Regions from separate parts of the Streptomyces sp. NPDC053076 genome, predicted to be linked through region 3. Evidence: riboswitches for the same ligand, from Rfam matches in the RefSeq annotation. Region 3 holds a riboswitch; each other region holds the start of a gene.
The links. Region 3 has a riboswitch for S-adenosylmethionine ahead of ACIGYR_RS03375 (amino acid ABC transporter permease). Riboswitches for the same ligand answer to the same signal wherever they lie in the genome.

Region 1: another riboswitch for S-adenosylmethionine. It lies ahead of thrC (threonine synthase); the one in region 3 lies ahead of ACIGYR_RS03375 (amino acid ABC transporter permease).
Region 2: another riboswitch for S-adenosylmethionine. It lies ahead of ACIGYR_RS11715 (aminotransferase class V-fold PLP-dependent enzyme); the one in region 3 lies ahead of ACIGYR_RS03375 (amino acid ABC transporter permease).

The regions. Positions count from the first base shown of each region.
Region 1 covers NZ_JBITZL010000009.1:183,211-193,143, forward strand. Annotated here, with positions in the region: gene ACIGYR_RS31660 (NADH:flavin oxidoreductase) at 1-67, opposite strand, end outside; gene ACIGYR_RS31665 (hypothetical protein) at 222-539, shown strand; gene groL (chaperonin GroEL) at 643-2,265, opposite strand; gene ACIGYR_RS31675 (cold-shock protein) at 2,563-2,766, opposite strand; gene ACIGYR_RS31680 (MoaD/ThiS family protein) at 3,197-3,472, opposite strand; gene thrC (threonine synthase) at 3,469-4,752, opposite strand; SAM riboswitch class I at 4,770-4,926, opposite strand; gene ACIGYR_RS31690 (glucosyl-3-phosphoglycerate synthase) at 5,086-6,057, shown strand; gene ACIGYR_RS31695 (trehalose-6-phosphate synthase) at 6,132-7,571, shown strand; gene otsB (trehalose-phosphatase) at 7,692-8,525, opposite strand; gene ACIGYR_RS31705 (DUF3263 domain-containing protein) at 8,931-9,155, opposite strand; gene ACIGYR_RS31710 (ABC transporter substrate-binding protein) at 9,189-9,933, opposite strand, start outside.
Region 2 covers NZ_JBITZL010000002.1:989,848-999,780, forward strand. Annotated here, with positions in the region: gene ACIGYR_RS11700 (Rieske 2Fe-2S domain-containing protein) at 1-478, shown strand, start outside; gene ACIGYR_RS11705 (cytochrome bc complex cytochrome b subunit) at 475-2,133, shown strand; gene trpD (anthranilate phosphoribosyltransferase) at 2,255-3,319, shown strand; SAM riboswitch class IV at 3,394-3,510, shown strand; gene ACIGYR_RS11715 (aminotransferase class V-fold PLP-dependent enzyme) at 3,640-5,016, shown strand; gene ACIGYR_RS11720 (PQQ-binding-like beta-propeller repeat protein) at 5,436-7,976, shown strand; gene ACIGYR_RS11725 (Lrp/AsnC family transcriptional regulator) at 7,973-8,254, opposite strand; gene ACIGYR_RS11730 (rhomboid family intramembrane serine protease) at 8,251-9,045, opposite strand; gene ACIGYR_RS11735 (hypothetical protein) at 9,198-9,437, shown strand; gene ACIGYR_RS11740 (NYN domain-containing protein) at 9,484-9,933, shown strand, end outside.
Region 3 covers NZ_JBITZL010000001.1:829,609-839,541, reverse strand. Annotated here, with positions in the region: gene ACIGYR_RS03390 (NtaA/DmoA family FMN-dependent monooxygenase) at 1-271, opposite strand, end outside; gene ACIGYR_RS03385 (LLM class flavin-dependent oxidoreductase) at 292-1,497, opposite strand; gene ACIGYR_RS03380 (transporter substrate-binding domain-containing protein) at 1,670-2,689, opposite strand; gene ACIGYR_RS03375 (amino acid ABC transporter permease) at 2,793-3,776, opposite strand; SAM riboswitch class IV at 4,124-4,234, opposite strand; gene ACIGYR_RS03370 (glutathione S-transferase C-terminal domain-containing protein) at 4,313-5,200, opposite strand; gene ACIGYR_RS03365 (putative leader peptide) at 5,280-5,402, opposite strand; gene ACIGYR_RS03360 (NAD(P)/FAD-dependent oxidoreductase) at 5,591-6,751, shown strand; gene ACIGYR_RS03355 ((2Fe-2S)-binding protein) at 6,748-7,050, shown strand; gene ACIGYR_RS03350 (NAD(P)/FAD-dependent oxidoreductase) at 7,043-8,566, shown strand; gene ACIGYR_RS03345 (dihydrodipicolinate synthase family protein) at 8,655-9,551, shown strand; gene ACIGYR_RS03340 (proline racemase family protein) at 9,563-9,933, shown strand, end outside.

The DNA.
Region 1 (9,933 bases), on a different contig from region 3:
CGTTCAGCGCGATCGGGCGGGAGAGGAGACGGGCCGCCCGGGAGACGGGGGGCGTGGTGACGGTCATGTGGGGGCTCCTCGCGAATGACGGGGTTACCAGCTGGTATGTGCGTGCGCATTGTTGCAACTCCTTAAGTAATGCCGGTGAGCGGCCCCCGCATTCCCCCTCCCGGGCGGGTGGCGTGTGACTCCCGACATATGGCGAGCCGACCGGCAACCGGGTGAATCGACCGGGCCCCCCGTTCCTCACCGCCTGGCACTACGACGCCACGCGGCGCACGGTGACCGACCAGGTCGCGCCGCCCGCCACCGGCTCGGACACCCGGCCCATGGCAGCCGTGTCGCGCACGAGCGCGCCGATCGTCCTCGCCTACCACGACATCAACCCGCACCCCGCCAACGGCCGGACCTCGCTGACGGCCCGCGCCACCACCAAGCCGGTGTCGGCGCGCACCAGCGGCGGCGTGTCGCTGGCCGTCCGCGACGAGGCGGAGGATCTCGCCCGGCCGCGGTTCACCGCCCTGCGCATCGCCCCCTGAGCGAGCACGCACCGGAACACGGGAACGCCCGAGGGCGGTACCTCCAGCCGGAAGCTGGGGGTACCGCCCTCGGTCCGTAGGACGGGTGATCGACCGGGGTCGATCAGAAGTCCATGTCACCGCCCGGCATGCCGCCGCCGGCCGGCGCGGCGGCCTTCTCCGGCTTGTCGGCGATGACGGCCTCGGTGGTGAGGAACAGCGCGGCGATGGAGGCGGCGTTCTGCAGCGCGGAACGGGTCACCTTCGCCGGGTCGATGATGCCCTCGGCGACCAGGTCGACGTACTCACCGGTCGCGGCGTTCAGGCCGTGGCCCGGGGTCAGGTTGCGCACCTTCTCCACCACGACACCGCCCTCGAGGCCGGCGTTGACGGCGATCTGCTTCAGCGGGGCCTCCAGGGCGATGCGCACGGCGTTGGCGCCGGTCGCCTCGTCACCCTCCAGCTCCAGCTTCTCGAAGACCTGGGAAGCCTGGAGCAGGGCCACGCCACCACCGGCGACGATGCCCTCCTCGACGGCGGCCTTCGCATTGCGGACGGCGTCCTCGATGCGGTGCTTGCGCTCCTTGAGCTCCACCTCGGTGGCGGCACCGGCCTTGATGACCGCGACACCGCCGGCGAGCTTCGCCAGGCGCTCCTGCAGCTTCTCGCGGTCGTAGTCGGAGTCGCTGTTCTCGATCTCGGCGCGGATCTGGTTCACGCGGCCGCCCACCTGCTCCGAGGAGCCGGCGCCGTCGACGATGGTGGTCTCGTCCTTGGTGATGACGACCTTGCGGGCGCGGCCCAGGAGGTCCAGGGTCGCGTTCTCCAGCTTGAGGCCGACCTCCTCGGAGATGACCTCGCCGCCCGTGAGGATGGCGATGTCGCCGAGCATGGCCTTGCGGCGGTCACCGAAGCCCGGGGCCTTGACGGCGACGGACTTGAAGGTGCCGCGGATCTTGTTGACGACCAGGGTCGACAGGGCCTCGCCCTCGACGTCCTCGGCGATGATCAGCAGCGGCTTGCCCGACTGCATGACCTTCTCCAGCAGCGGGAGCAGGTCCTTGACCGAGGAGATCTTGGAGTTGGCGATCAGGATGTACGGGTCGTCGAGCGACGCCTCCATCCGCTCCATGTCGGTGGCGAAGTACGCCGAGATGTAGCCCTTGTCGAAGCGCATACCCTCGGTGAGCTCCAGCTCCAGACCGAAGGTCTGGGACTCCTCGACGGTGATGACGCCTTCCTTGCCGACCTTGTCCATCGCCTCGGCGATCAGCTCGCCGATCTGGGTGTCGGCGGCGGAGATGGACGCGGTGGAGGCGATCTGCTCCTTGGTCTCGACGTCCTTCGCCTGCTCCAGCAGGGCGGCGGAGACGGCCTCGACGGCCTTCTCGATACCGCGCTTCAGAGCCATCGGGTTGGCACCGGCGGCGACGTTGCGCAGGCCCTCCTTGACCAGGGCCTGGGCGAGCACGGTCGCGGTGGTCGTACCGTCACCGGCGACGTCGTCCGTCTTCTTGGCGACTTCCTTGACCAGCTCGGCGCCGATCTTCTCGTACGGGTCCTCGAGCTCGATCTCCTTGGCGATGGAGACACCATCGTTGGTGATCGTGGGGGCGCCCCACTTCTTCTCGAGGACGACGTTGCGGCCCTTGGGGCCGAGCGTCACCTTCACGGCGTCCGCGAGCTGGTTCATGCCGCGCTCGAGGCCGCGCCGCGCCTCCTCGTCGAACGCGATGATCTTGGCCATGTGAAGTGGTCCCTCCAGGACTGGGGGTGATTCCTTCGGACCGCGCCCGCGCCCGCGACGGACGGCTCGCCGGCCGCGTGGTTCCTTGCCCCACCTGGCCTGCGGGCCTCACCGACCCGGTCCTTCGTTGTCACTCTCACCTTCAGAGTGCTAACGCAATGATTAGCACTCGGCATGGTCGAGTGCAAGCGCCTCACCCGGGAACGGGGCCGCCGTCAGCCACCCGCGAACACCGGACCGGGGACGGCGAAGGGCCCGCACCCTCTGCGAGGTGCGGGCCCTTCGGACAAGAAACGTTCAGGCGCTGAGGCGGACCATGTCGGCCTGCGGGCCCTTCTGGCCCTGCGAGATCTCGAACTCCACCCGCTGGCCCTCCTCCAGGGTGCGGTAGCCGTCCATCTGAATGGCGCTGTAGTGGACGAAGACGTCCGCACCACCGTCGACCGCGATGAAGCCGTACCCCTTCTCCGCGTTGAACCACTTGACGGTGCCCTGAGCCATGCCTAACTCCCCTATTACTGGCCCTTGCACAGATCCACACTTCGCGGACCCGGGTCAGACCTCACCCCCCATTGGCCGGGGGCGTGCGCCGGAACGCGTCGACCGCGGCTGAATGTATCTGTCCAACTGCCGTCTGCAACAGGTCAATCGGACGAGAATTCTGGACGCGCACGGTCCGGGAAGTGGGGAGAATTCACCCGACGTCAGGGCAAGTCGGGCCCCGCGAAAGGCACAAAAGCCGCAGATAACCCGCACACTTTGGCTACTTCTTGTCGGGCGGGCGGCATGATTCCAGGGCCCGCGACCCGAAGGTCACGACCGCGTTCCCCAACTCTACCGCGCTCAATCACGCAGAATTGCCCCCTCCGCTTCTCTCACGGAGGGGGCAATTCGATGTACAGCCGGTAACCGAGGTTACCGAAGGTAATAATCAGCCTCCGGCCACGGCCGGAATGATCGAGACACCGGCGCCCTCGGGGGTCGCCGTCTCCAGGCCCTGCTCGAAACGGACGTCGTCGTCGTTGACGTACACGTTCACGAAGCGGCGCAGCTTGCCCTGGTCGTCCAGGACCCGGGCGGCGATACCGGTGTGGTTCTTCTCCAGGTCGGCGATGACCTCGCCGAGGTTCGCGCCCTCGGCGGCGACCTCGGCCCGGCCGCCGGTGTAGGTGCGCAGGATGGTGGGGATGCGAACGGTCACGCTCATGCGAGGCCAGCCTCTCGGAAGGAGTCCAGGGTCGGGCGGATGGTGGCGGTGAGGCCGGTCCCGGCCACCGCGTCCAGGGTCTTCAGGCCGTCGCCGGTGTTGAGGACGACCGTGGTCTTCGCCGGGTCCAGCACGCCGTCCTTGAGCAGCTTGCGGGTGACGCCGACGGTCACCCCGCCCGCCGTCTCGGCGAAGATGCCCTCCGTGCGGGCCAGCAGCTTGATGGCGTCCACGACCTCCGCGTCCGTGACGTCCTCCACGGCACCGCCGGTGCGGCGCGCGATGTCCAGGACGTAGGGGCCGTCGGCCGGGTTGCCGATGGCCAGGGACTTGGCGATGGTGTTCGGCTTCTGCGGGCGCACCACGTCGTGCCCGGCCTTGAAGGCCGTGGACACCGGGGAGCAGCCCTCGGCCTGCGCGCCGAAGATCTTGTACGGCCTGTCCTCGACCAGTCCCAGTTTGATCAGCTCCTGGAGACCCTTGTCGATCTTCGTGAGCTGGGAGCCGGAGGCGATCGGGATCACGATCTGGTCAGGCAGCTGCCAGCCGAGCTGCTCGCAGATCTCGTACGCGAGGGTCTTGGAGCCCTCCGCGTAGTACGGGCGCAGGTTGACGTTGACGAAGCCCCAGCCCTCGCCGGCCGGGTCGCCGATCAGCTCGGAGCAGAAGCGGTTCACGTCGTCGTAGTTGCCCTCGATGCCGATGAGCTCACCGCCGTAGACGGCGGCCATGACGACCTTGCCCTGCTCCAGGTCGTGCGGGATGAACACGCACGAGCGGAAGCCGGCGCGGGCGGCGGCGGCGCCGACGGCACCGGCCAGGTTGCCCGTCGAGGAGCAGGAGAGCGTGGTGAAGCCGAAGGCGCGGGCGGCCTCCAGGGCCTGGGCGACCACCCGGTCCTTGAACGAGTGTGTGGGGTTGCCGGAGTCGTCCTTCACGTACAGGCCGCCGGTCACGCCCAGCTCGCGGGCGAGGTTGTCGGCCTTGACGAGCTTGGTCCAGCCCGGGTTGAGGTTGGGCTTCTCCGCGACGTCCGCCGGGACCGGCAGCAGGGGCGCGTACCGCCAGATGTTCGCGGGGCCCGCCTCGATGCGGCGGCGCAGTTCCTCGGTGTCGTGAGCGGAGAAGTCGTAGGCGATCTCCAGCGGGCCGAAACACTCTTCGCAGGCGAAGACCGGGCCGAGCGGCACCCGATGACCGCACTCGCGACAGCTCAGGGCGGCGGCGGGACCGAGGTCTACGGTGGAGTCACTGGTGCTTGCAACTGTCTGCACAGCCATGGAGGCGAGGCCCTTTCTCCTCATCTTCCTCACGACGCATCTCGCCGTGAGACGGATTTGGCACCTTCCCTAGCCGGGAGCCTCGCGGAGATGATCAGGAATGATCTACGAGAACCGGCTGGAGGGTTGCCGGGGCTTCATCGGGCCGTGTCCCTCTGCCCCTCTGGATGAGCGGTATTCGGTTGTGAACGCGCGCGACCCCCGACATGCGATGGTCATCGGCGTTGTTCAAGACTGTAACCGAAGGCCAGGACAGTTGAGATAGTCGTCCGAACCGCGAGATGGATCACACGGCCCACCCGTGTGGTCACGAACAGTGAGGAGCCGCAGACCGTGCTGGAAGAAGTCGAGCGCTGGCTGGCCACCCGCTCCTGGTCCGTGGCCGATCGCCCTCTCCACCGGATCCTGTCCGCCAAGCAGCGCACCGGCCAGACGATCAGCGTCGTGCTGCCCGCGCTCAACGAGGAGGAGACGGTCGGCGACATCGTCACCGCCATCCGTCACGACCTCGTGGAGCGGGCTCCGCTGGTCGACGAGATCGTCGTCGTGGACTCCGGATCCACCGACCGCACCTCCGAGGTCGCCGCCGCCGCGGGCGCCCGGGTCGTGCACCGCGACGAGATACTGCCCCGCCTCCCGGCCGTCCCCGGAAAGGGTGAAGTGCTGTGGCGCTCCCTGCTGGTCACCGGCGGGGACATCCTCTGTTTCATCGACGCCGATCTGAAGGAGTTCTCCTCCGACTTCGTCCTGGGGATCGTCGGCCCGCTGCTCACCGAGCCGGGCGTGGACCTGGTCAAGGCGATGTACGACCGTCCGCTCGCCGCCGGGTCCGGTCCGCTCGCCCCCGGCGGGACCGCCGGGCAGGGCGGCCGGGTCACCGAGCTGATGGCCCGCCCGCTGCTGAACATGCACTGGCCGCAGTTGGCCGGCTTCGTGCAGCCGCTGGGCGGCGAGTACGCGGCCCGTCGCTCCCTGCTGGAGCAGCTGCCCTTCCCCGTCGGCTACGGCGTGGAGCTGGGCATGCTGGTGGACGCGCTGCACCTGGTCGGCCTGGACGCGCTGGCCCAGGTGGACGTGGGGGTGCGCAAGCACCGCCACCAGGACGGCCAGGCCCTCGGCCGGATGGCCGCCGCCATCTACCGCACGGCCCAGCTCCGGCTGGCCCGCGGTCATCTGATCCGGCCCTCGCTGACCCAGTTCGAGCGGGGCGAGGACGGCTTCGAGCCGCGCACCTACTCGGTGGACACCGAGGAACGGCCGCCCATGGTGGAGATCGCGGAGTACGCCGACCGGAAGGTGGCGTGAACGGGCCGTATACGGTCGGCTTCCCGGCCGGAACGTACGTTTGAGCGTTTGCGGGCCGGGCTAGGTTGAGGCGTATGGCTTCCACCCGCGCTGCTGCCGAAAAAGCTCAGGTGCTGGTCGCGTCGAATCGCGGCCCGGTCTCCTATCAGGTACGCGAGGACGGCTCGCTGCACTCCAGGCGGGGCGGCGGCGGGCTGGTCTCGGGGCTGTCCGCCATCGGCTCGGACGCGGACTCGGTGTGGGTGTGCGCCGCGCTGGGTGACGGCGACCGGGCGGCCGTCCGGCGCGCGGACGGCGGGCTGCTGCCGGCCGGGGACACGGGCGGGCAGCGGGTGCGGATGCTCGACATCGACGCGGCCGTGCACGCCGAGGCGTACAACGGCATCGCCAACTCGGTGCTCTGGTTCGTCCACCACATGCTGTACCAGACCCCGCTGGAGCCGGTCTTCGACGCGGAGTTCCGGCGGCAGTGGGCGTCGTACGAGACCTACAACCGGGCGTTCGCCGAGGCGCTGGCCGAGGAGGCGGCCGAGGGTGCGGCGGTGCTGATCCAGGACTACCACCTGGCCCTGGCCCCCCGCATGCTTCGCCGGCTCCGCCCCGACCTGCGCATCGGCCACTTCTCGCACACCCCGTGGGCCCCGCCGGACTACTTCCGGCTGCTGCCCGACGACATCGCGGCCGAGCTGCTGACCGGCATCCTGGGCGCGGACCGGGCGGCCTTCCTCACCGAGCGGTGGGCGGGCGCGTTCCGGGACTGCTGTCACGCGGTGCTCGGACCCGGCATCCCCTCCGGCACCCGGATCGGGGTGCACGGGCTGGGCGCGGACGCGGACTTCCTGCGCGAGCGGGCGCACCAGGAGGACGTGGCCGAGCGGATGGCGGCGCTGCGGGAGGAGATCGGGGCGGACCGCAAGACCATCGTCCGGGTCGACCGCACGGAGCTGTCGAAGAACATCGTGCGCGGACTGCTGGCGTACCGGCAGCTGCTGGAGGACCACCCCGAGTGGCGTGAGCGGGTCGTCCACGTGGCGTTCGCCTACCCCTCCCGCCAGGACCTCGCCGTGTACCGCGAGTACACCGCCGAGGTGCAGCGGGTCGCGGACGAGATCAACCAGCACTACGGCACGCCGGGCTGGACGCCGGTGGTGCTGCACGTGAAGGACGACTTCGCGCGCTCTCTGGCCGCGTACCGGCTGGCCGACGTGGCGCTGGTGAACCCCATCCGGGACGGCATGAACCTGGTCGCCAAGGAGGTCCCGGTCGTCTCCGACGAGGGCTGCGCGCTGGTGCTGTCGCGCGAGGCCGGGGCGTACGAGGAACTGGGCGCGGACGCGTTCACGGTGAACCCGTACGACATCGGCGGGACGGCGGAGGCGCTGCACGAGGCGCTGAGCCTGCCGACGGAGGAGCGGGCGGCGCGCTGCAAGCGGCTGGCCGCCGCCGCGACCGCGCTGCCGCCGGCCCGGTGGTTCCTGGACCAGCTGGACGCGCTGACCGGCCAGCCGAGCTGACCGGCCGACCGAGCTGAGCGGCCGACCGGCGCGGCAGGATCGGACGAGCCGGGTGCGGGTACCGGTCAGCCGAGCCGCCGGCCGCCACGGCCGTTCGGACGAGCCGGGTGCGGGGGCCGGTCAGCCGAGATGAGCGGCCAGCCGGCGCAGCAGATCCACGACTCCCTCCGGGCCGTTCACCACCAGGTCGGCCCGTTCCGCCAGCTCGGTGACCTCGGTGCTGCCGCTGCAGACCAGCAGGCCGGGAGTGCCGTTCTTGCGGAGTTCCTCGATCGCGGTGAAGGCGGGGAGGTCGCCCAGGTCGTCGCCGGCGTAGACGACACAGCCGGCGCCGGTGGTGCGGGCGTGGTCGAGCAGGGCCACGCCCTTGTCCATGCCCGGCGGGCGCAGCTCCAGGACCATGCGGCCGGGTTCGACGATCAGGCCGTGCCGGGCGGCGAGGGCGGCGAGGGGGGCCCGCAGGGACTCGAACGTGGCCTGCGGGTCGGCGGCGCGGCGGGTGTGGACCGCGACGGCCCGGCCCTTCTCCTCGATCCACGTGCCCGCACCGGCGCCGGTACGCTCCAGCAGGCCCGGCAGCTCCGCGCGGACGGCGGCGACGCCGGGGTGCGGGGCGGGGGCGGTGACGGTGCGGGTGGCCGCGTCCCAGCGTTCGGCGCCGTAGTGCCCGAGGACGGTCAGGTGCTCCAGGCCGGGGACGCCGTCGAAGCCGCCGTAGCGGACCGCGACCTCGGCCGGACGGCCGGTGATCACCGCGACGGAGGCGATCTTCGGGGCGAGCGCGGCGAGCGCCGGTACGGCCTCGGGGTGGGCGCGGGCCTGTTCGGGGTCGGGGACGATGGGGGCCAGTGTGCCGTCGAAGTCGAGGCCGATCAGTGCGGTGCGGGGCTGCGCGAGCAGGGCGGCGAGTCCTTCTCGGCCGGGGTGGGTCTGCGGAGTGGGCAGAGGGTCCATACCGGGACACTATCCGGCTCGGGCCGGGATACGCCTGGGGCTCCGCCCCAGACCCCGCCAGGGGCTCCGCCCCTGGACCCCGCCCCGCCCACCCACCACCCGACTCGGCCGACCGAAAAGGCACCCGCCAACCGCCTCGGCCGGCCGGAGAAGACACCCTCCGCCCGCCTCGACCGACACAAGCACGCACGCTCCGGTCGGCTCGGCCAGCCGAAGAAGACGCCCTCCGGTCGGCTCGGCCGGCTGAAGAAGACGCTCTCCGGTCGGCTCGGCCGGCTGAAGAAGACGCCCTCCGGTCGGCTCGGTCGGCATGAACACGTGGCCTACGCTCGGCTCGGTGAGCCGAAGGACGCGCCTGGCGTTCGGCTCGGTAGCCGCAAGCACGCATCCGTTCGGGTGGATCGGTCAGCGTTCGGTGCGGTGGGATTCCCGGATCCGGCGTAGGCGGTTGACCGTCACCGGGTCGTGGGCCAGGGCCCGCTCGTCGTCCAGCAGGGCGTTGAGGAGCTGGTAGTAGCGGATCGGGGCCAGGCCCAGCTCCTCGCGGATCGCCCGTTCCTTCGCGCCGGCGCCGGGGAAACCCCGGCGCTCCAGCGCGAGGATGGCCTTCTCTCGGCTGCCCAGTTCCATGCGGGCCACCGTAGCGCCGGGCACCGACAGTCCCTAGTTGGCGCTGCTGCTGTCGGCCGCCGTGGCCGTCGACTGCAACCGGGTCAGTACGCCGGAGGGGCTGCCGCCGGGGGCCACCGCCTGGCCGATGTTCTGCTTCACGGCAGCGCTGACCGCCGCCCAGGAGGTCTTGCCGACGGGGTACAGCTCGGAGGTGGGCAGCTGCTCAAGGAAGGGGCGCAGGGCCTTGTCCGCGCCCGTGTCCGACGCGCTCATGGCGTTGGAGGCGGAGCCGGTGACCGGCAGCAGCCCGTACGTCCGGGAGAACTCGAGGACGTTCTTCTTCGAGTAGACGAAGTCGAGGAAGTCACCGATCTGCTCGGCGTGCCCGTGCTGCCTGAAGCCCATCATCCAGTCGGTGACGCCCATCGAGGCCCTGGCCGTGCCGGTGCGGCCCGGCATCGGCACCATGCCGAACTTCACGCCCTTCTTGGCGGCCTGCTGGATCAGCGTCGGGTGCCCGTTGACCATGCCGACCTGGCCGTCCGCGAAGGCGGCGAAGGCGGCGGCGCGGTTGAGCTTGCCGGGAGCGACCGGGCCGGTCAGGTCCTTGTCGACCAGTTCGTCCTTGAGCCAGGTGAAGGTCGAGACGTTCGCCTGGGAGTCGATCGTGTAGGTGCCGATGTCGTCGGTGTAGCCGCTGCCGCCGTTGCCGCCGCTGAGCAGCCACTGCATCGTCTCGGCCTGCGCCTCCTCGGGACCGAGCGGCAGCGCGATGGGGTACTTCACGCCCTTGTTC
Region 2 (9,933 bases), on a different contig from region 3:
CCGGCACACGATGTGGGCCAAGGGCAAGCGCCTGGTCAACATGAACACGAACGAGCCGCTGCGTCCCGAGGACGTCGCCGTCGGCTCTCTCACCTTCGCCAAGCCCGACGGCCTGGAGGAGAAGTCCGAGGAGTTCCAGACGGAGATCGCCAAGGCGGCCCTGATGATCGTCCGGCTTCAGCCGGGCAACATCAAGGACAAGCGCGAGCTCGACTGGTCGCACGAGGGCATCGTCGCCTTCTCCAAGATCTGCACCCACGTCGGCTGCCCGATCTCGCTGTACGAGCAGCAGACGCACCACGTGCTGTGCCCGTGCCACCAGTCCACCTTCGACCTCTCCGACGGCGCCCGAGTGATCTTCGGCCCCGCCGGCCACGCCCTGCCGCAGCTGCGCATCGGTGTGGACAGTGAGGGTTACCTCCAGGCGCTCGGCGACTTCGAGGAGCCCGTCGGTCCTGCATTCTGGGAGCGCGGATGAGTACTGCATCGAACGAAACGCCTTCATCCGCCGGCGCGGCGGGCCGCTCTCGCGGGAAGGCACCGGCCGGCGAGCGCGTCGCCGACTGGGCCGACGGCCGGCTCGGGATCTACTCCCTGGCCAAGGCCAACATGCGTAAGATCTTCCCCGACCACTGGTCGTTCATGTTGGGCGAAGTGTGCCTGTACAGCTTCATCATCATCATCCTGACGGGTGTGTATCTGACGCTGTTCTTCCACCCGTCGATGAACGAGGTGGAGTACCACGGCAGCTACATCCCGCTTCAGGGACAGCTGATGTCCGAGGCGTTCAACTCGACCCTGCACATCTCCTTCGACGTGCGCGGTGGTCTGCTCATCCGGCAGATCCACCACTGGGCCGCGCTGATCTTCCTCGCCGGCATGTTCGTGCACATGATGCGCGTGTTCTTCACCGGCGCGTTCCGCAAGCCGCGTGAGATCAACTGGCTGTTCGGCTTCCTGCTGTTCGTCCTCGGCATGTTCACCGGCTTCACCGGTTACTCGCTCCCGGACGACCTGCTCTCGGGCACCGGTGTCCGCTTCATGGAGGGCGCGATCCTGTCCGTGCCGATCGTCGGCACGTACCTGTCGTTCTTCCTGTTCGGCGGAGAGTTCCCCGGCCACGACTTCGTCGCCCGGTTCTACTCGATCCACATCCTGCTGCTGCCGGGCATCATGCTCGGCCTGATGGTGGCGCACCTGATCCTGGTCTTCTACCACAAGCACACGCAGTACGCGGGTCCCGGAAAGACCGAGAAGAACGTCGTCGGCATGCCGCTGCTGCCGGTGTACATGGCGAAGGCCGGAGGCTTCTTCTTCCTGGTCTTCGGTGTCATCGCGGCCATCGCGGCGGTCGCCCAGATCAACCCGATCTGGGCCATGGGCCCCTACCGTCCGGACCAGGTGTCCACCGGCGCCCAGCCCGACTGGTACATGGGCTTCGCCGAGGGTCTGATCCGCTTCATGCCGGGCTGGGAGATCAACTTCTGGGGCCACACGCTCGTCCTGGGCGTGTTCATCCCGCTGGTGCTCTTCCCGCTGGTCCTGGCAGTGATCGCGGTCTACCCGTTCATCGAGTCCTGGGTCACCGGCGACAAGCGCGAGCACCACATCCTGGACCGCCCGCGCAACGCCCCGACCCGTACCGCGTTCGGTGTCGCCTGGGTGACGATCTACATGATCACCCTGGTCGGCGGTGGCAACGACCTGTGGGCCACGCACTTCAACCTGTCGATCAACGCCGTCACCTGGTTCGTCCGGATCTTCTTCTTCGCCGGACCGGTCATCGCGTTCATCGTGACCAAGCGGATCTGCCTGGGTCTCCAGCGCCGCGACCGCGACAAGGTGCTGCACGGTCGGGAGACCGGCATCATCAAGCGCCTGCCGCACGGTGAGTTCATCGAGGTGCACGAGCCGCTCAGCCAGGAGCAGCTGCACACTCTCACGGCCCACCACCAGTACGAGCCGGCCGAGATCGGCCCCACGGTCGACGAGAACGGTGTCGAGCGCAAGGTGCCGGCCTCGCAGAAGCTGCGGGCCAAGCTGTCCAACAGCTACTACGGCGAGGACAGCCAGATCCCGAAGCCGACCGTCGAGGAGTACAAGGAGATCACGAGCGGCCACGGCCACCACTGATCCCCGCGTCGCCACGCCACGCTGAAGGGCCCCGTCCGCACCCCGGACGGGGCCCTTCGTCCTGCCTCGGGCTGGATAGGGTGGTGTACGACGTTTCAGCACTGTCTACAAGGAGCGGCTGATGAGCGCTGTGACCCCCGCTGGAGGCGACACCGCGGCGGGCCGCTCCTGGCCCGTCCTGCTGAACGGCCTGCTGGACGGCCGGAACCTGTCCGCCGACGACACCGCCTGGGCGATGGACCTGATCATGCGCGGGGAGGCGACCGACGCGCAGATCGCCGCGTTCATGGTGGCGCTGCGGGCCAAGGGCGAGACGGTCGAGGAGATCACCGGACTCGTGCGGACGATGTACGCGCACGCCAATGTGATCGAGGTGCCCGGCCCGGCCGTCGACATCGTCGGCACCGGCGGTGACGGCGCCAAGACGGTGAACATCTCCACCATGTCCTCCATCGTCGTCGCGGGCACGGGCGCGAAGGTCGTCAAGCACGGCAACCGCGCCGCGTCCTCCGCCTCCGGCTCCTCCGACGTCCTGGAGAAGCTGGGAATCAACCTGAACCTGACCCCGCGGCGGGTCGCCGAGGTCGCCGAGGAAGCCGGCATCACCATCTGCTTCGCGGTGCGGTTCCACCCGTCCCTGCGCCATGTCGCCCCGGCACGCTCCCAGTTGGGCATCCGGACCACGTTCAACGTGCTCGGTCCGCTGACCAACCCGGCCCAGGTGCGGTCGCAGGCCGTCGGTGTGGCCGACCCCCGCATGGCGCCGATCGTGGCCGGTGTCCTCGCCGAGCGCGGCAACTCCTCCCTGGTCTTCCGGGGCGACGACGGCCTGGACGAGCTGACCGTCACCGCTCCCTCCCGGGTGTGGGTGGTCCGCGACGGCAAGGTCACGGAGGAGAGCTTCGACCCGCGGGACGCCGGTATCGACCTCGTCCCCGTGGAGGCCCTGCGCGGCGCCGACGCCTCCTACAACGCGGAGGTCGCCCGCCGGCTGCTCGACGGCGAGCGGGGGGCCGTACGGGACGCCGTACTGCTGAACTCGGCGGCGGCGCTGGTGGCGCTGCGGCCGGCGGACGCGCCGTTCGCCGAGCAGATCCGCGCGGGCATGGCGCAGGCGGCGGAGTCGATCGACTCGGGCGCGGCCAAGCGCTCGCTGGAGCGCTGGGTGGCCGCCAGCAACGCGTGACCTCACCGGGAGTCGTCCCGCGATCCGGACACCGGTTGCGGGACGACGATCATTTCGCGTACTTTCCTGTACCAGGTCATGAGTGACAGTCATGAGGCCCCGGCCGACTGTCCGGCAACCCTCCGTCCGTGGCGGGGTGCCCCGGGTGAAGACCAGGCCGTGGACAGCAAGGTCCACGGCAAGCGCGGATCCCTCGCGAACCCGGGGATCCTGGTCGTCGAGGAGTCTTCCGTGAGCATGCGAATGCGTTAGGGCCGCAGAGCCCCGCCTCCGCACACCCCTTTCTCTCTTCTTCGCTTTCCTGTCACGGGAGTTCCGCCATGTCCGTCTCCACCGCTGCCATCGACCAGTCCGTTTGCACCCCTCTGCCCGTTCTGGGGCGAGATGTCACCGTCCCGTTGGTCACCGGAGGCGAAGTCGGCTACGCGGCGCTCGACTACGCGGCCAGCGCCCCCGCCCTCCAGCGCGTCTGGGACGACGTCGCCGCGTACGCCCCGTACTACGGCAGTGTCCACCGCGGTGCCGGCTACCTCTCCCAGCTCTCCACCGACCTGTTCGAGAACGCCCGCAGGACGGTCGCCGAGTTCCTCGGCTGCCGGCCGGCCGACCAGGTGGTCTTCACCCGCTCGACCACCGACTCCCTCAACCTGCTGGCCCGCGCGCTCCCGGCCGGCTGCCAGGTCTTCGTCTTCGAGACCGAGCACCACGCCTCCCTGCTGCCCTGGCAGGACGCGAACGTCACCTACCTCAACGCCCCGCGCACCCCCCGGCAGGCCGTCGAGACTCTGGAGCGGGCCCTCGCCGACCGCACGGTGTCCCTTGAAGGGGGCCACGGCCCGGCCCTGGTCTGCGTCACCGGCGCCTCCAACGTCACCGGCGAGCTGTGGCCGGTGCGGGAACTGGCCGCCGCCGCGCACGCCCACGGCGCCCGGATCGTCCTGGACGCCGCCCAGCTGGCCCCGCACCACCCCGTCGACATCGCCGGCCTGGACGTCGACTGGGTCGCCTTCTCCGGCCACAAGCTGTACGCCCCCTTCGGCTCCGGTGTCCTCGCGGGCCGCGCCGACTGGCTCCAGGCGGCCGAACCGTACCTCGCGGGCGGCGGCGCCAGCCGCAAGGTCACCCGGCGGCAGGACGGCGGCGTGGACGTGGAGTGGCACGAGAGCGCCGCCCGCCACGAGGCCGGCTCCCCGAACGTCATCGGCGCCTACTCCATCGCCTCGGCCTGCAAGGCGCTCACCGAGGCCGGCTGGGACGCCCTCGTCGCCCGCGAGCAGCACCTCGTCCGCACGGTCCGGGAGGGCCTCGCCGAGGTGCCCGAGGTGCGGATCCTCTCCCTCTTCGGCGACGACGCCCCGCGCGTCGGTGTCATCTCCTTCGTCGTCGACGGCTGGAACAGCTCCCACTTCGCCGCCGCGCTCTCCGCCGAGTACGGCATCGGCGTTCGCGACGGCCTGTTCTGCGCCCACCCGCTGGTCCGCACGCTGCTCGGCACCGACCCGCAGACCCAGGGCGAGTGCGGCGCCCCCGAGGCGGCGCCGGGGGAGAAGTCCCTCAACGCCATCCGTGTGAGCTTCGGCGCGGGCACCCCGGACGAGCACGTCGAGCGGTTCGTGAAGGCCGTCAGGGAACTGGTCCGGGACGGCGCCAAGTGGCAGTACCGCACGGAGGAGGGCCGCTGCGTCCCGGCGGTCTGAAGCCGACTGCACGGACGGCCGACCGCAAGGGGCGCGGTGCTGTGCCGACATGCGGCTCCGCCGCGTGAGCGCGAGCAACCGCGACGGACCCGCAGCGGCCGTGGCGTGGTGGTGGACCCGCAGCGGCCGTGGCGCCGTGACGGGCCCGCGGCGGCCGTGGCATGGTGGTGGACCCGCAGTGGCCGTGGCGTCGTGACGGGCCCGCGGCGGCCGTGGCGTGGTGGTGGACCCGCAGTGGCCGTGGCGTCGTGATGGACCCGCAGTGGCCGCGGCGTCGTGACGGACCCGTACCCGCCGTGGCACGCGACGGCCCGTGCCCGCCGTGGCGCCGCACGCGGCGAACGGCCGGGCGACGTCCACCGGGCCGCCGGCGCCCCATACACTCCCTCTGCCAGCAGCCAGACCGGGGGGAGCACGGAGTGCGATCGCTGCGCGCAGCCGACCCGCGCCACATCGGCCCGTACGAAGTCACGCACAGACTCGGCGCGGGCGGCATGGGCGAGGTCTACCTCGCCCGGTCCCGGGGCGGGCTACGCCTCGCGGTGAAGGTGGTGCGGACCGAGCACGCCGAGGACCGCACTTTCCGGGCCCGCTTCCGCCACGAGGTCCGTGCCGCGCAGACCGTCGGCGGCGCGGACACGTACACCGCGCGGGTCGTGGACGCCGACACCGAGGCCGAACGGCCCTGGATGGCAACGGAGTTCGTCGCGGGCCCGAATCTGCGGGACGCCGTCCTCGACCACGGCGCGCTGCCCGGTCCCGCGGTGCGGATCCTCGCCGCCGCGCTCGGCGAGGCGCTGACCGCGATCCACGCCAAGGGCCTGGTACACCGCGATCTGAAGCCGTCGAACATCCTGCTGGGCCCGGACGGGCCCCGGGTCATCGACTTCGGGATCGTCCGGGCCCTGGAGGCCACCGCGCTGACCCGCACCGGCGCGGTCGTCGGCTCGGTCGGCTACGTCTCGCCGGAGCAGATCCGCAACGGCGGCCAGGTCGGACCGCCGAGCGATGTCTTCTCCCTCGGTGCGGTCCTCGCCTACGCGGCGGCCGGCCGGGAACCGTTCGGCGAGGGCCAGGACTCGGTGGTCCTGCTGCGCATCCTCACCCGCGACTTCGACCTGTCCGGCGTGCCGGAGGGGATCCGGCCGCTGGTGACCGCCTGCCTGCGCGAGGACCCGCTGGAGCGTCCGGAGCCGGCGGAGATCGTGGCGAGCGCCGGATTCACCCCGGACACCCTGCGCACCGGCGTCCGCCCGGGCTGGTACGGCCCCGCGACCCGCCCGCGCCCGGTCCCCGACGACCGTCCCAGCGGCGTGGAGTACCTGGCCCCCGCGACCCTCGCCCCCACGCCTCCCTCCGGGACGTCCGCGGCTCCCGCCCCCGTGGCCGCGCCCGAGACGTCCGCGGCGTCCGCGGCGCCCGCTTCGGTGACGGCCTTCGGTACGCCCAAGACGCCCGCTTCCGCGTCCGCGACGGCGTCCGGGGCGCCCGCTTCGGTGACGGGCTCCGGGACGCCCGCGCCCGTATCCAAGCCCGCGCCCGAGTCCGCGCCCGTGTCCGCGCCCGAGCCCGTGTCCGCGCCCGAGCCCGTGTCCGCGCCCGAGCCCGTGTCCGCGCCCGCGCCCGTGTCCGCGCCCGCGCCCGTGTCCGCGCCCGAGCCCGTGTCCGCGCCCGAGTCCGCGCGCGTGTCCGCGCCCGCGCCGGCGCCCGCGTCCGGGGTGCACGCGAGTCCCGTCTCCGGCACCGTCCCGGTGCCGGCCGCGGCGCCCACCGGTCCCACGGTTCCCGTCCGTCGTCCGGGCTCCGTCGCCCCCGGCCGCCGCCGTCTCCTCGCGACCCTCGCGGGTGGAGCCGTCGTCGGCGGGCTGGCGGGAGGCGGCTGGCTGCTGAAGTGGGGCTTCACCGCCGAGAGCCAGGGCATGAGCGGCGGCTACCGGGCGCCCGACCCCTCGGACCCCGACATGACGGCGGTCCCGGCCGCCGCCCGGTCCGCCGTGCTGCGCTGGCAGTACGACCTCGGCGGCATCGGCGGCCTGGACGGCGCCTGCTGCGCGCTCTCCCCGGACGGTTCCGTCGTCTACGCCGGCACCTCCGGCGGCGTCCTGCACGCCCTCAACCGGGACGGCTCGGGGCGCTGGAAGGTCCGCCTCGGCGACGACGTCTCCACCCCCGTGGTCACCCGGGACGCCGTCTACTGCGTGGTGGGCTTCCACGCCGACGACGTGCGCCGGCTGACCGCGGTCAGCCCGTCGGGCAGCCCGTTGTGGACCCGCACCCTCGGCGACCGGCGGTACGCCGTCCCGGTGCCGCTCGGCTCCGGCGTGCTGGTCTCCGTCGGCGGCACGGACACGGGCGGGCTGCGCCGCTACGACGGCGACGGTCGCGAGCGGTGGACCGCCAGGACCCCGGCCGGACCCACCGGTACCCCCCTCGTCTCGGGCGAGGTGGTCTGCACGGGCAGCTACGGCGACACCCTGCTGGCGCTGGACGCGCGGGACGGGTCGCGGAAGTGGCAGGTGTCGGCGGGCACCGATGTCACGGCGGTCGCCCTCGCGGGCGGCACCCTGCTCGCGGACGCCGCCGGCACGCGCCAGGGCTTCCGGGTCACGGACGGCCGGCGCCTGTGGCGCCGGGAGGCCGACACCGGGCCCCTGACCGCGGGCACCCGGGCGCTGGCCGTCGGCACGGAGTCGCAGACGGTGTACGCAGTCCGGGCGGCCGACGGCTCCCGGGCCTGGTCGTACGACCTCACGGGCGAGCCCCGCGCGGTGGTGGCCGGCGACACGGTGTACGCGCGTGCGGCCGACCGGGTCTGGGCCCTGGACCTGAACGGCAGGAAGCGCTGGAGCGAGGCTCTCGGCCGGGACGCGGGCGACGACCAGCACACCCCGCTCGTCCGCGGCAACCGCCTCTATGTCCCCTCGGGCACCGGAATCGCGGCTGTCGATCTGGGCGGCTAGTTGTCCAGGCCGATCGCGAACGCGGCTTCCAGGTCGTGCTGGGAGTAGGTGCGGAACGCGACGTGGGTGTCGGTGGCCTCCACGCCGGGGATCTTGCTGATGCGGCCGGGGATGACCTCGGCGAGGTCCTCGTGCTGCCGGACCCGGACCATGGCGATCAGGTCGTAGGTGCCGGTGACCGAGAAGACCTCGGTGATGCCCTCCAGCGCGGCGATCTGCTCCGCGATCTCGGGGATCCGGTCCACGCTGGTCTTGATCAGGACGATCGCGGTGATCACGGTTGTTTCTCTCCCTCGGTGACCGGAGCTGGGGCGGGTTTCACTCTAGTCGCCCGCCCGCCGCCCACCAGCGCCCTGCCGAGGCGGCCCCTCGGGCCCGTCAACCTCCCGTAGCGCACCCACGCGTAGCCGAAGCCCAGCCCGAAGCCCACCAGGTGGGCCAGATAGGCCACCCCGGGCCCGTCGGAGGCGCGCCCCGCCGCCAGCCATTGCAGGGCCGCCCAGAACGGCAGCACGACCCAGGCCGGGAAGCGCAGCGGCAGGAAGAACAGGAACGGCAGAAGACTGGTCACGCGCGCGCGGGGGAACAGGAAGAGGAACGCTCCGAGGACCGCCGAGATCGCCCCGGAGGCACCGACCAGCGACTGCCCGGAGGTGGCGTTGGCCGCCGCGTAGCCCAGCAGGGCGAGATAGCCGCAGCCGACGTAGAACAGGGTGAACTCCACCCGGCCCATCCGTTCCTCGGTCATCGCCCCGAAGACGAAGAGGAAGAGCATGTTGCCGAGCAGATGCACCCAGCTGCCGTGCACGAACAGCGCGGTGGCCGGGGTGAGCGCGGCGCCGGCCGGTCCCTCGAACAGCTCGGCCGGGACCACGCCCCAGTGCCGGAAGTACGCCCGCTGCGCGGCGAGCAGCGCGTCCCCGGAGCCGTACCCGGGGATCAGCCCGGAGGCCGGGCCGAGGGCGAAGAGCAGGCAGCACAGGGCGATGAGGCCGTACGTCACGGGCGCCGGGATCCCCCGGACCGATCTGAGTGTCCTGCCGGCCGCCGTGCTCCAGGTGCTGATCATGACTACAGAGCATGACGTAACGGGACGCAAGCTGACAGACCGCCTCGCCGCCGTGGACGGGCGGGCGGCGAGGACCCGCCAGGCCGTAGGGTTACGAGCCACACGCGTCGGGAACGGCGCGGACCGACACGAGAAGGAAGCGGACAGTCACCATGACGGTTCCCCTGCCGACGGCCACGACACGGTGGCGCTGCGCCCTGTGCGGCAACCTCACGCGGTTCGATGTGACCCGCTCGTCGAAGGTCGTCGAGTACGTCCACCTCGACCTGGCGGGCGAGCCGACGGTGGAGGAGCGTGAGGTGGTCAGTGAGACCATCGAGTCGGTGCGGTGCCGCTGGTGCAACGCGGTGGATCAGGTGGAACTCGTGGACAGGCCGGGCGCCGGCTCCTGAGCGGAGCGGCCCCCGGAGAGGCTCATTCGGTATTGGGGTGTGACGGATGGTGGAGACCGCAGGCGGGGGGCCGGGCGACGGCACCGCCGAGGTGCTTGACCGTCCGCTGCCCGACGGTGTGCGCCGACGGGTCGTGCAGATCGTCTCGGACGGCTTCGGCGGGCTGACCGTGGCGGAACTTCCCGCCCAGCTGAGACAGTACGCCCGGTTCGCCCCCAATCGCCGGGCGAAGTTCGCCGGGAACGCGATGGCGGCGGCCCTGGAGACCGATCCGTTGTTCCGGCAGCGGATCGGGGAGAAGTTCAGAGAGACGCAGCCGGAACTCGCCGGCGCCCTCGACTCGGGCTCCCCGCCCCCGGCCGCGGACCCGCTCGACGTGGCGGCCGCGGCCTACGTGCTGCGCCCGGGGGGCTGGGTGAAGCTGGTCACCGCGGCCGGCGAGGAGGCCCAGCGGGCGGACGCCGAGCGGGCCGACGAGGAGAGCCGGGCCGAGCTG
Region 3 (9,933 bases):
GGTCGGTGACGGCGGCCAGCGCGGCCAGCACGGTGAAGGTGTCGGGGCGGCCGACCACGTCCAGGTCGTAGATGGCGCCGCCCTGTTCGCGCAGCCGGAGCCCCTCGGCGAGGAACAGGAAGTCGAACTTGGCGCGTTCGGCGGTCCGGGCGAAGTGTGCGAAGGAGCTGAACTCGATGTGGCTGCCGGCGGCCGGGTCGCTCCAGACGGTGGTGTTGTTGACGCCGGGGAAGTGGGCGGCCAGGTGGATCTGCTTCAGCGGCTTGCTCATGGTGGTGCGGTCCTCCTGGCTCAGACGGCGGCGGTGTAGCGGTTGGCGGGGCGGGTGAGGCCGAGGAGGCCGCGCAGGGTGCCGGACTCGTAGGTGTCCCGGAAGCGGCGGCGCCGCCGCAGCTCGGGCACCAGGTCCCGGGTGATCCGGGGCAGGTCGTGGCCGGCGACGGCGGGCCGCAGCCGGAAGCCGGTCAGCCCGCCGGCCGCCAGTTCCTCCAGCAGGTCGGCGAGTTGGGCGGCCGTACCGGCGAAGATCCGGGCGTCGCTGGTGTACGGCGCGCCGGCGAGCGTGTCGAGCCGGCCGCGGCGGGCCTCCGCCTCGTCATGGCTGTCGTCGAGGAGGACGACGAGGTCACCGAAGACGTGGAGGGTCTCGTCGGCGCGGCCCGCCGCCTCCTGCTCGGCGCGGATCTCGGCGACGATCGCGCGGGCCTGTGCCGCGTCGTGCGGGGTGACGTAGCCGACGTCGGCCTGGCGGGCCACGAGCCGGTAGGGGACGGTCCGGTGCGCGAGGGCGGTGACCAGGGGCTGGCCCTGGGGCGGCCGGGGGGTGATGGAGGGGCCCTTGACGCTGAAGAAGCGTCCTTCGAAGTCGATGTAGTGCAGCTTGTGCCGGTCGATGAAGCGGCCGGTGGCCGCGTCCCGGATCTCGGCGTCGTCCTCCCAGCTGTCCCAGAGCCGGCGTACGACTTCCACGTGGTCGGCGGCCTCGTCGAACAGCTCGGCGAGCAGTTCCCGCGCGGCCGGGCCGTCGAAGGAGTCGATCGGTCGGATGGTGCGGCGGCCGAAGTGCGCGGCCTCGTCGGTGCGGGCGGAGATCCGGACGCGTACGCCCGCGCGGCCGGCGCTGATGTGGTCGAGGGTGGCGATCGCCTTGGAGATGTGGAACGGCTCGGTGTGCGTGGTCACCACGGTCGGGATCAGACCTATGTGCCGGGTGAGCGGGGCGACGCGGGAGGCGATGAGGACCGCGTCGAGCCGGCCGCGGACCTGGTCGGTGCGCTCGTCGGGTGCCAGGGGCAGGGAGGACTGGGGGCCGAGGCCGTCCTCGAGGGTGACGAAGTCGAGCAGGCCGCGTTCGGCCTCGGTGATCAGGTCGGCCCAGTAGCCGGCGGTGAACAGGTCCCGGGGGCGGGCGACCGGTTCGCGCCAGGACGCGGGGTGCCAGCCGGTGCCGTCCAGGGCGACGGCGAGATGCAGGTGTGCGGAGGGGGTCGGTGACACGTCGGTGCCTTCCTTGAGGTCCGTACGAGGAGTACGAGGAACACCGGCTCGCGGGAGCGGGCGACCGCCGGGTCAGGCGGCGTCGGCCGGCGGCGGGCGCGGCAGGAGGTGACCTGGGCCGGGGCGGGGCCGGGCAGGACGCAGAGTGAACCCGGCCGGCTCGGACAGCAGGTCAGGAGTTGTCCAGTGGCAGACCGGGCGGGTTGATCTTCGATGTGGCCACGGCCTCGTCGGAGAGGTTGTAGGCGGCGAGCCACTTGGCGTACTGCCCGTGCCCGATCAGGTAGTTGACGGCGTCCGCGAGGGGTCCGGCGAGCCCGCTGTCCTTCTTGGCGGTGGCGGCGATCAGGCCCTGGAGCGTCGCGCCGGCGCCGGAGAAGCTGCCCGCGCTGCGGGTGGGGGCAGGCGTGTGCGCGGTCTGCCGGGCACGGTAGGCGACCCCGGGGTTGGGGCCGAAGAAGGCGTCGATCTTTCCGCTGTTCAGCGCCAGGTTGATGGCGTTCTGGTCCGGGAAGTACTTGACGGTGAGTTTCTTGCCCTCCTTGGCCAGCTTGGCTTTCCACACCAGCAGGATCTTCTCCTGGTTGGTGCCGGAGCCCACGGAGACCGTCCGGCCGGCGAGGTTCTCGTAGTCGCCGTCGAAGTTCCAGGTGCTCTTCTTCAGCACCTCGAAGGCCAGATTGTCCTTGCGGTAGGAGGCGAAATCGTACTTCTTCTTGCGTTCCTCGGTGTCGGTGACGTTGGAGAAGGCGACGTCGACCTTGCCGCTGTCGAGGCCGACGAAGAGGTTCTCCCAGGTGGAGTTCCGGATCTCGGGTTCGAGGCCGAGGACCGCGGCCACCAGGCGGCCGAGGTCGGGCTCGGAGCCGGTGAGGGTGTGCTGGTCGCTGCCGACGAAGTTCAGCGGCGCGGATCCCGAGGGCAGGGCACCGACGCCGATGACGAGCTTGCCGCTCCTGCGGACGGAGGCGGGCAGTCGGGCGCTGATGGACTTGACTTCGGAGACCTTCAGCTCGGTCTCCCGCGCGGCCCCGTTGGACTGCCGTCCCACGGTCACCGTGCCGGCCGGACCGGTGGTGGTGGCGGCGTCGCTGTCTCCTCCGCAGGCGGCGAGCCCGCCGGCGAGGGAGAGGGTCACGGTCGCCGCGGTGAGGCCGCGTATCAGGCTGCGCCGGGAGAACTGGCTGGGCATGGCTGTCCTTGTCGTTCGGGGAGTTTCACTGTGGACGGGGCAACGGGCGGACGGTCGCATCACTTCGCCGGGTGCGGGGCCGGGCACCGGGGCCGGCTCGTGGTCATACGGCGGCTTCCCTGCGCAGCCGGGCCCGCAGCTCGGTCAGCCCGGCCCGGGCCTTCTGCAGCGGGGTCGGCGGCAGGGCGCGGGTGGCACCCCGGGCGTAGTACCGCTCGACGTAGAACTGGACGACGGACACGGCGCTGGTGAGGATCAGGTACCAGACGGTGGCGACCAGCAGCAGGGGCACGATGTCACCGGGGTAGGTGTTGCCCATCGACTGGACCGTGCCGAACAGGTCGAGCAGGGACACGTAGAACACCAGGGACGTGCTCTTGATCAGGCCGATCAGCTGGTTGACGTAGTTGGGCGTGATGGACCTCAGGGCCTGCGGGAGGACGATCCTGCGGAACTGGCGGGCTCGGGGCAGGCCGAGGGCGGCTGCCGCCTCGTGCTGCCCCTGGTCGACGGAGAGTATGCCGCCGCGGACCACCTCGGCCGCGTACGCCGCCTCGTTGAGGCTGAGGCCGACGACGGCGATCGCCGTGTCGGTGGCCAGCTTGGACTCGTCGAAACTGACGAAGGCCGGTCCGAACGGCACGCCGAGGCTCAACGTCCGGTAGAGGGCGCTGAAGTTGTAGAGGAAGATCAGCACCACGATCAGCGGGACGGAGCGGAACAGCCAGGTGTAGGTCCAGCTGACCGCGCGCAGTACCGGGCTCCTGGAGAGCCGGCCGAGTGCCAGCAGGACGCCGCCGACGAGCCCGAGGACGGCGCTGAGCGCGGTGACCTCGAGGGTGACGAGGAGGCCGTCGAGAACGGCCGGGCGCAGGAACCAGTAGCCGAAGCGGCCCCACTGGTAGAAGGGGTTCGTGACCAGTCCGTGCAGGATCTGCGCGACGAGCACGAGGACGACGGCGGTGGTGATCCACCGACCGGGTCGACGCACCGGCCGCACTCGGGCAGCGGACTCTGATTTTGCCACTGTGCCGGTCGGTGGGGGCGCGTCGGCGAGGGAGACGGCGGCGCCTGCGGGTTCACTCATGAGGGGCTCCGGCGGAGTCGGACACCCCGGGGCCGCGAACGAGCGGACGTGGGCCAGGACGGCGCTGTGAGGCGGCGCACGGACCGGCGCGGAACCGGGGGCTGGGCGGACAACGGCACACCGGGCGGAGGGTGCGCGGCGGGAACGCGGGGCTGAGCGGAGAGGTCAGCCCTGGCGGCGGGCAGAGCCCGGCGCGGTACACAGTGCGCTGTTCACGCGGAGCAGATCGACGGCGCGGTCGGTGACGAGCCGACCGGCGTGCGACGGTACGCGGCCCTGGGGGCGGCTCGCGGCCGTCCTGGGAGCTGCGTCCATGGCGTCACCTGTCACTGTCCGGCCCCCTGGGGGGCTCGCGCTTACCGAGAACGTCGTCCGGTCCGGTCGTCACCTGGGGCACCCCACCGCGATGCGAGGGTTGCCGGTCAGCGAGCCAGGGCCTGTCGCTGACACTCATGACCGTTCTTGAGCCGTAAGTAAGGCAGTTGACCGTTCGAATGTCAACGGCCGTCCGCCCAGCGGACTTCGAAGGACCGCTCTCACCTGCGGGAAGTGTCCGAGGCGTCCGCGGCATGGCGCGCCCAGTCCAGGATCTGGACAGCGGCTCCGGCGGCCTCCAGCCCCTGGCAGCGACCGTGGTGGCGGCGGTTGATGCCGTCGAGGTCGAGATGGCGGCCGAAGGCGGGGTGCCCGGCCAGCCGGCGGGCGTAGGCCCACAGCGCGCGGTGGCCGGCGATGCGGTGGACGGCGGCGGCGTCGAGATGGCAGCGGTGGACGGTGTCGAGCTGCACCAGGGACACCCACAGCTCGATGTCGGCGGCCGTGAGCCGGTCGTCGGCCAGGTACTCCTCCCCGCTCAGCCGCCGCTCCAGCCGGCCCAGGGTGTCCAGCAGCACATCGAGCGCGGCGGCCCGCTCGGCCGGGTCGGCACCGGCCCGGCCGGCGCGCTGGGCGGCCTCCTCGATGCCCTCGGCGCACATCCGCCGGACCGCCTCGATCACGGACTGGAGGCCGCCGGGATACAGGCGGGCGTGGCCGCCGTGCCGGAACTGGTCCAGGTCGCACAGGATGTCGGGGGCATGGGTGCTGACGATGCGTCCGGACCAGTCGTCGCTGAGGACGGGCGCGAGCGCCGGGCCGGTGTAGTGGTGGGCGCTCGCCTCGTACAGCGGGCGCAGCGCCGCGTGGCCACCGCCGGGACAGTCCGGTGTGGCGGGCAGGAGGACGACCGGACAGTGGCCGTCCAGGCCGAGCAGGCTGTGGCCGACGGCGAGGCGCAGTCCGTCGGGGCACGCGGTCGACAGGTGGAGCCGGTAGCGGTGCGGCACCGCGTAGTGGCCGCTGCGCGCGTCCCGGCCGATCCGGCCCCGGAAGACGGGGACGGGACGGCGGGCGGACGGGACGGCGGCGAGCGGAGTGCTGGACATGCGTCTCCCCGGGGTGTGGGCGTGCGGACGGGTGATCCGGCGCGGTCGTGGCCGGTCGAAGGAGGGCGCGGGGCCCGCTTCAGCGGCTGCGGCTGATCGCGCTGCAGACGCGCTGGAGGTCGATGTGGCGGCGGGAGGTGAGCAGGGGTGCGCGCAACGGCGTCCGGCGCGTGGGGCCGGTGCCCGTTCCGAGGCGCGTCATGATTCCCTACCTGTTCACTAGGATTCCCTTCCCTGGAGTGTCGATCCGGCTCCGTACGACGTCAAGGGGGCGTCCACGCCTGGGACTCCGGGCCGGCCGCAGGGACGGTGCAACCAGGCGCGCGACGGGTCCTCCCGGAACCGCGCGGGGTCTCCTCAGCGAGAGAAACATGTGACATAGTACTGCCCGTGGCGAAGCGACTGACCTGCGATGTCGTGGTCGTCGGAGCCGGGATGGTGGGTGCGGCCTGTGCGCTGTACGCCGCCCGGACCGGCCTCGACGTGAGGGTGGTGGACCGGGGCCCGGTGGCGGGCGGCACCACCGGGGCGGGCGAGGGCAACCTGCTCGTCTCCGACAAGGAACCCGGACCGGAGCTGGAACTCGCCTTGTTGTCGGCCCGGTTGTGGGCCGGTCTGGCCGATGAGCTGGGCACCGCGATCGAGTACGAGCCCAAGGGCGGTCTCGTGGTCGCCTCCACCCCCGCCACCCTGGCCGCGCTGCGGGACTTCGCCGCGGGCCAGCGCGGGGCCGGCGTCCTGGCCGTACCGGTCGACGCGGACCGGCTGCCCTGCCTGGAACCGCACTTGGCACCGGGCATGGCGGGCGGAGTGCACTATCCGCAGGACGCCCAGGTCATGCCCGCGCTCGCCGCCGCCCGGCTGCTTTGCGCCTCCGGGGCCCCGCTGCACATGGGCCACACCGTGACGGGCGTACTGCGTGCGGCGGACGGCACGGTGTACGGCGTACGCACCGACCGGGGCGACATCCACGCGCCGGCGGTGGTGAACGCGGCCGGCACCTGGGGCGGTGACCTGGCGGCACTCGCCGGCGTCCGGCTGCCGGTACTCCCCCGGCGCGGCTTCGTCCTGGTCACCGAGCCGTTGCCGCGGATGGTCCGGCACAAGGTGTACGCCGCGGACTATGTGGCCGACGTGGCCAGCGACTCGGCCGCTTTGCGCACCTCGCCGGTCGTGGAGGGCACGGCCGCGGGACCGGTGCTGGTCGGCGCCACCCGGGAGCGGGTGGGCTTCGACCGCTCGCTCTCGCTGCCCGCCGTACGGGCGCTCGCCGCCGGGGCGATCGGGCTGTTCCCGTTCCTGGAGCGGGTCCGCGCGCTGCGCGCGTACGCGGGCTTCCGGCCGTATCTGCCCGACCACCTGCCGGCGATCGGCGCCGACCCGCGGGCGCCCGGCCTGTTCCACGCCTGCGGGCACGAGGGGGCGGGCATCGGACTCGCCCCCGGCACCGGGCAGTTGATCGCGCAGGCGCTCACCGGGAAGACACCGGAGCTGGACCCCACGCCGTTCCGGCCGGAGCGGTTCGACACCGATGGAGGCGACGAACGGTGAATCCGATGGAGTTGACCCGGGCCCGGCCGGGCGCGGCCCGCACCGTCACCTTCGACGGCCGTCCCCTCGAGGTGCTGCCGGGCCAGACGGTGGCGGCGGCGCTCTGGGCGGCGGGCGTGACGGCATGGCGCAGCACCCGGGGCGCCGGCCGGCCCCGCGGGGTGTTCTGCGGCATCGGGGTGTGCTTCGACTGCCTGGTGACCGTCAACGGCGCCCCGAACCAACGGGCTTGCCTGGTGCCGGTGCGCCCCGGTGACGTGATCCGCACGCAGGAGGGGACGGGCCGGGACGATGACTGAGCGACCGCGCCTCGCCGTCGTCGGCGCGGGCCCGGCCGGCCTCGCCGCGGCCCTGGCGGCAGCCGCACGAGGCGTCCAGGTCACCCTCGTCGACGCCGCCGACCAGGCGGGCGGCCAGTTCTACCGGCAGCCTGCCGCCGCCCTCGGCGCGCTGCGGCCCCAGGCACTGCACCACCAGTGGCGCACCTGGGAACGGCTGCGGACCGGCCTCGACCGGCATCGCGCGGCCGGCCGCCTCACCCACCTGACCGCTCATCATGTCTGGTGCGTGACCCGGGACCCGGGCTCCGGAACGTTCGGCGTGCACGCCCTGCGCGGGCCCGCCCAGGAGGAGAGCGCCACCGTCCGGGCAGACGCCGTGCTGCTCGCCACCGGCGGGTACGAACGGGTGCTGCCCTTCCCGGGCTGGACCCTGCCGGGGGTCGTCACGGCGGGCGGCGCGCAGGCCATGCTCAAGGGCGGCCTGGTGCTGCCCGGGCGGACGGCCGTGGTCGCCGGGAGCGGGCCGCTGCTGCTGCCGGTGGCGACGGGGCTCGCCGCGGCCGGTGCACAGGTCGCCGCCCTGGTCGAGTCCGCCGACCCCGCCACGCTGCTGCGCCGGGCGCCCGCGCTGGCGCTCCAGCCGGGCAAACTCGCCGAAGGCGCCGGATACGCGGCCCGGTTGCTGCGACACGGTGTGCGCACCCTGACCCGGCACACCGTCGTGGCGGCGCACGGCACCGACCGGCTGGAGGCGGTCACGGTGGCCGCGCTCGACCGGGAGGGACGCCTGCGACCGGGCGGCGGCCGCCGGATCCGCTGCGACACCCTCGCCGTGGGCCACGGCATGCTGCCGCACACCGACCTCGCCGAGAGCCTCGGCTGCACCCTGTCCGGCACCGCCGTACGGGTCGACGACGAGCAGCGCACCGACGTGTCCGGCGTCTGGGCCGCCGGGGAGGCCACCGGCGTCGGCGGTGCGGCGCTCGCGCTCGCCGAGGGGCACATCGCCGGGCGCTCGGCCGCCGCCCGGCTGCACGGCAGCGCACCCGACCCACGCCACTGGGCCACCGCCGCCCGGGCCAGGACCCGGCTGCGGGAGTTCGCCGCGGTTCTCGACGCGGTGTACGAGCCGCCGGCGGGCTGGGCGGGCCGGGTGCCGGACGACACCGTGGTGTGCCGCTGCGAGGAGGTCACCGCCGGCGAGGTGCGCGGTGCCGTGGACCCGCTCGGCGCCGGGGACCTGCGCACCGTGAAACTCCTGTCCCGGGCCGGGATGGGCTGGTGCCAGGGCCGGATGTGCGCGCCCGCGGTGGCGGGCCTGACCGGTTGCCCGCTCACCGCCGGCCGGAGGCCGTTCGCCCGGCCGGTACCGCTCGGCGTCCTGGCCGGCCTGCCGGACACGGACGCCGGCCTGCCCGAGACGGACGCCGGTCCCCCGGGCACGGACGCCGGCCCGGCCGAATCGGACGTCGGCCCCCATGAAGCGAACGTCGGCCTGCCCGAAGCGCACGTCGACCTGCCGGAAGCCGACTGAACCCGGGAGTGGATCCCCGGGGTCGCGTCCCACCTCCAGCTCACCGGCCGTCAGTAATATGTCACACTCTACCCGTGAGGGATCGCCCATGACGCACCTCGAGAACCGTCCCTGGCGTGGCCTCCTCGTCGCCACCGCCCTCCCGCTCCGTGACGACCTCTCGGTCGACCACGACCGCTACGCCGAGCACTGCGCCTGGCTCGTCGCGAACGGCTGCGACGGCGTCGTACCGAACGGCTCGCTCGGTGAGTACCAGGTACTCACCCCCGAGGAGCGCGCCCGGGTGGTGGAGACCGCCGTGGCCGCTGTCGGCGGGCAGCGCGTGATGCCGGGTGTCGCCGCGTACGGCGCCGCGGAGGCCCGCCGCTGGGCGGAGCAGGCGGGCGAGGCGGGCTGCGCGTCGGTGATGCTGCTGCCGCCCAACGCCTACCGCGCCGACGAGCGGTCCGTCCTCGCCCACTACGCCGAGGTCGCGAAGTCGGGCCTGCCGGTGGTCGCGTACAACAACCCGATCGACACCAAGGTGGACCTGGTGCCCGAACTCCTCGCCCATCTGCACGGCGAGGGGCTCGTGCACGCCGTCAAGGAGTTCTCCGGTGATGTCCGCCGCGCCTACCGGATTGCCGAACTCGCTCCGGAACTCGATCTGTTGGTCGGCGCCGATGACGTACTGCTGGAACTGGCGGTGGCCGGTGCCAAGGGCTGGGTGGCCGGATACCCCAACGCGCTGCCCCGTGCCTCGGCGGAGCTGTACCGCGCCGCGACGGCCGGTGACCTCGGCACCGCGCTCCCCCTGTACCGGCGACTGCACCCGCTGCTGCGCTGGGACTCGCGGGTGGAGTTCGTCCAGGCGATCAAGCTCTCCATGGACGTCGTCGGGCGGTACGGCGGACCGGTGCGCCCGCCCCGCGTACCGTTGTCGGCCGAGCAGGAGGCCGCGGTCCGCGCGGCCACCGAGAAGGCCGTCGCCGCGGGCCTCGGGTGAAGGAGCCGGACATGCGCAGCAAGCTCGTCCTGCACGCCGTCGACTCGCACACCGAGGGCATGCCGACCCGCGTGATCACCGGCGGGATCGGCACCCTCCCCGGCGCGACGATGAACGAACGGCGGCTGTACTTCCGGGAACACCTCGACCACGTCAAGCGGCTGCTGATGAACGAGCCGCGCGGCCACTCGGCGATGAGCGGCGCCGTCCTCCAGCCGCCGACCCGTCCCGACTGCGACTGGGGCGTCGTCTACATCGAGGTCTCCGGCTATCTGCCGATGTGCGGGCACGGCACGATCGGGGTGGCCACCGTGCTGGTCGAGACCGGCATGGTGGAGGTCGTGGAGCCGGTGACCACCATCCGGCTCGACACCCCGGCGGG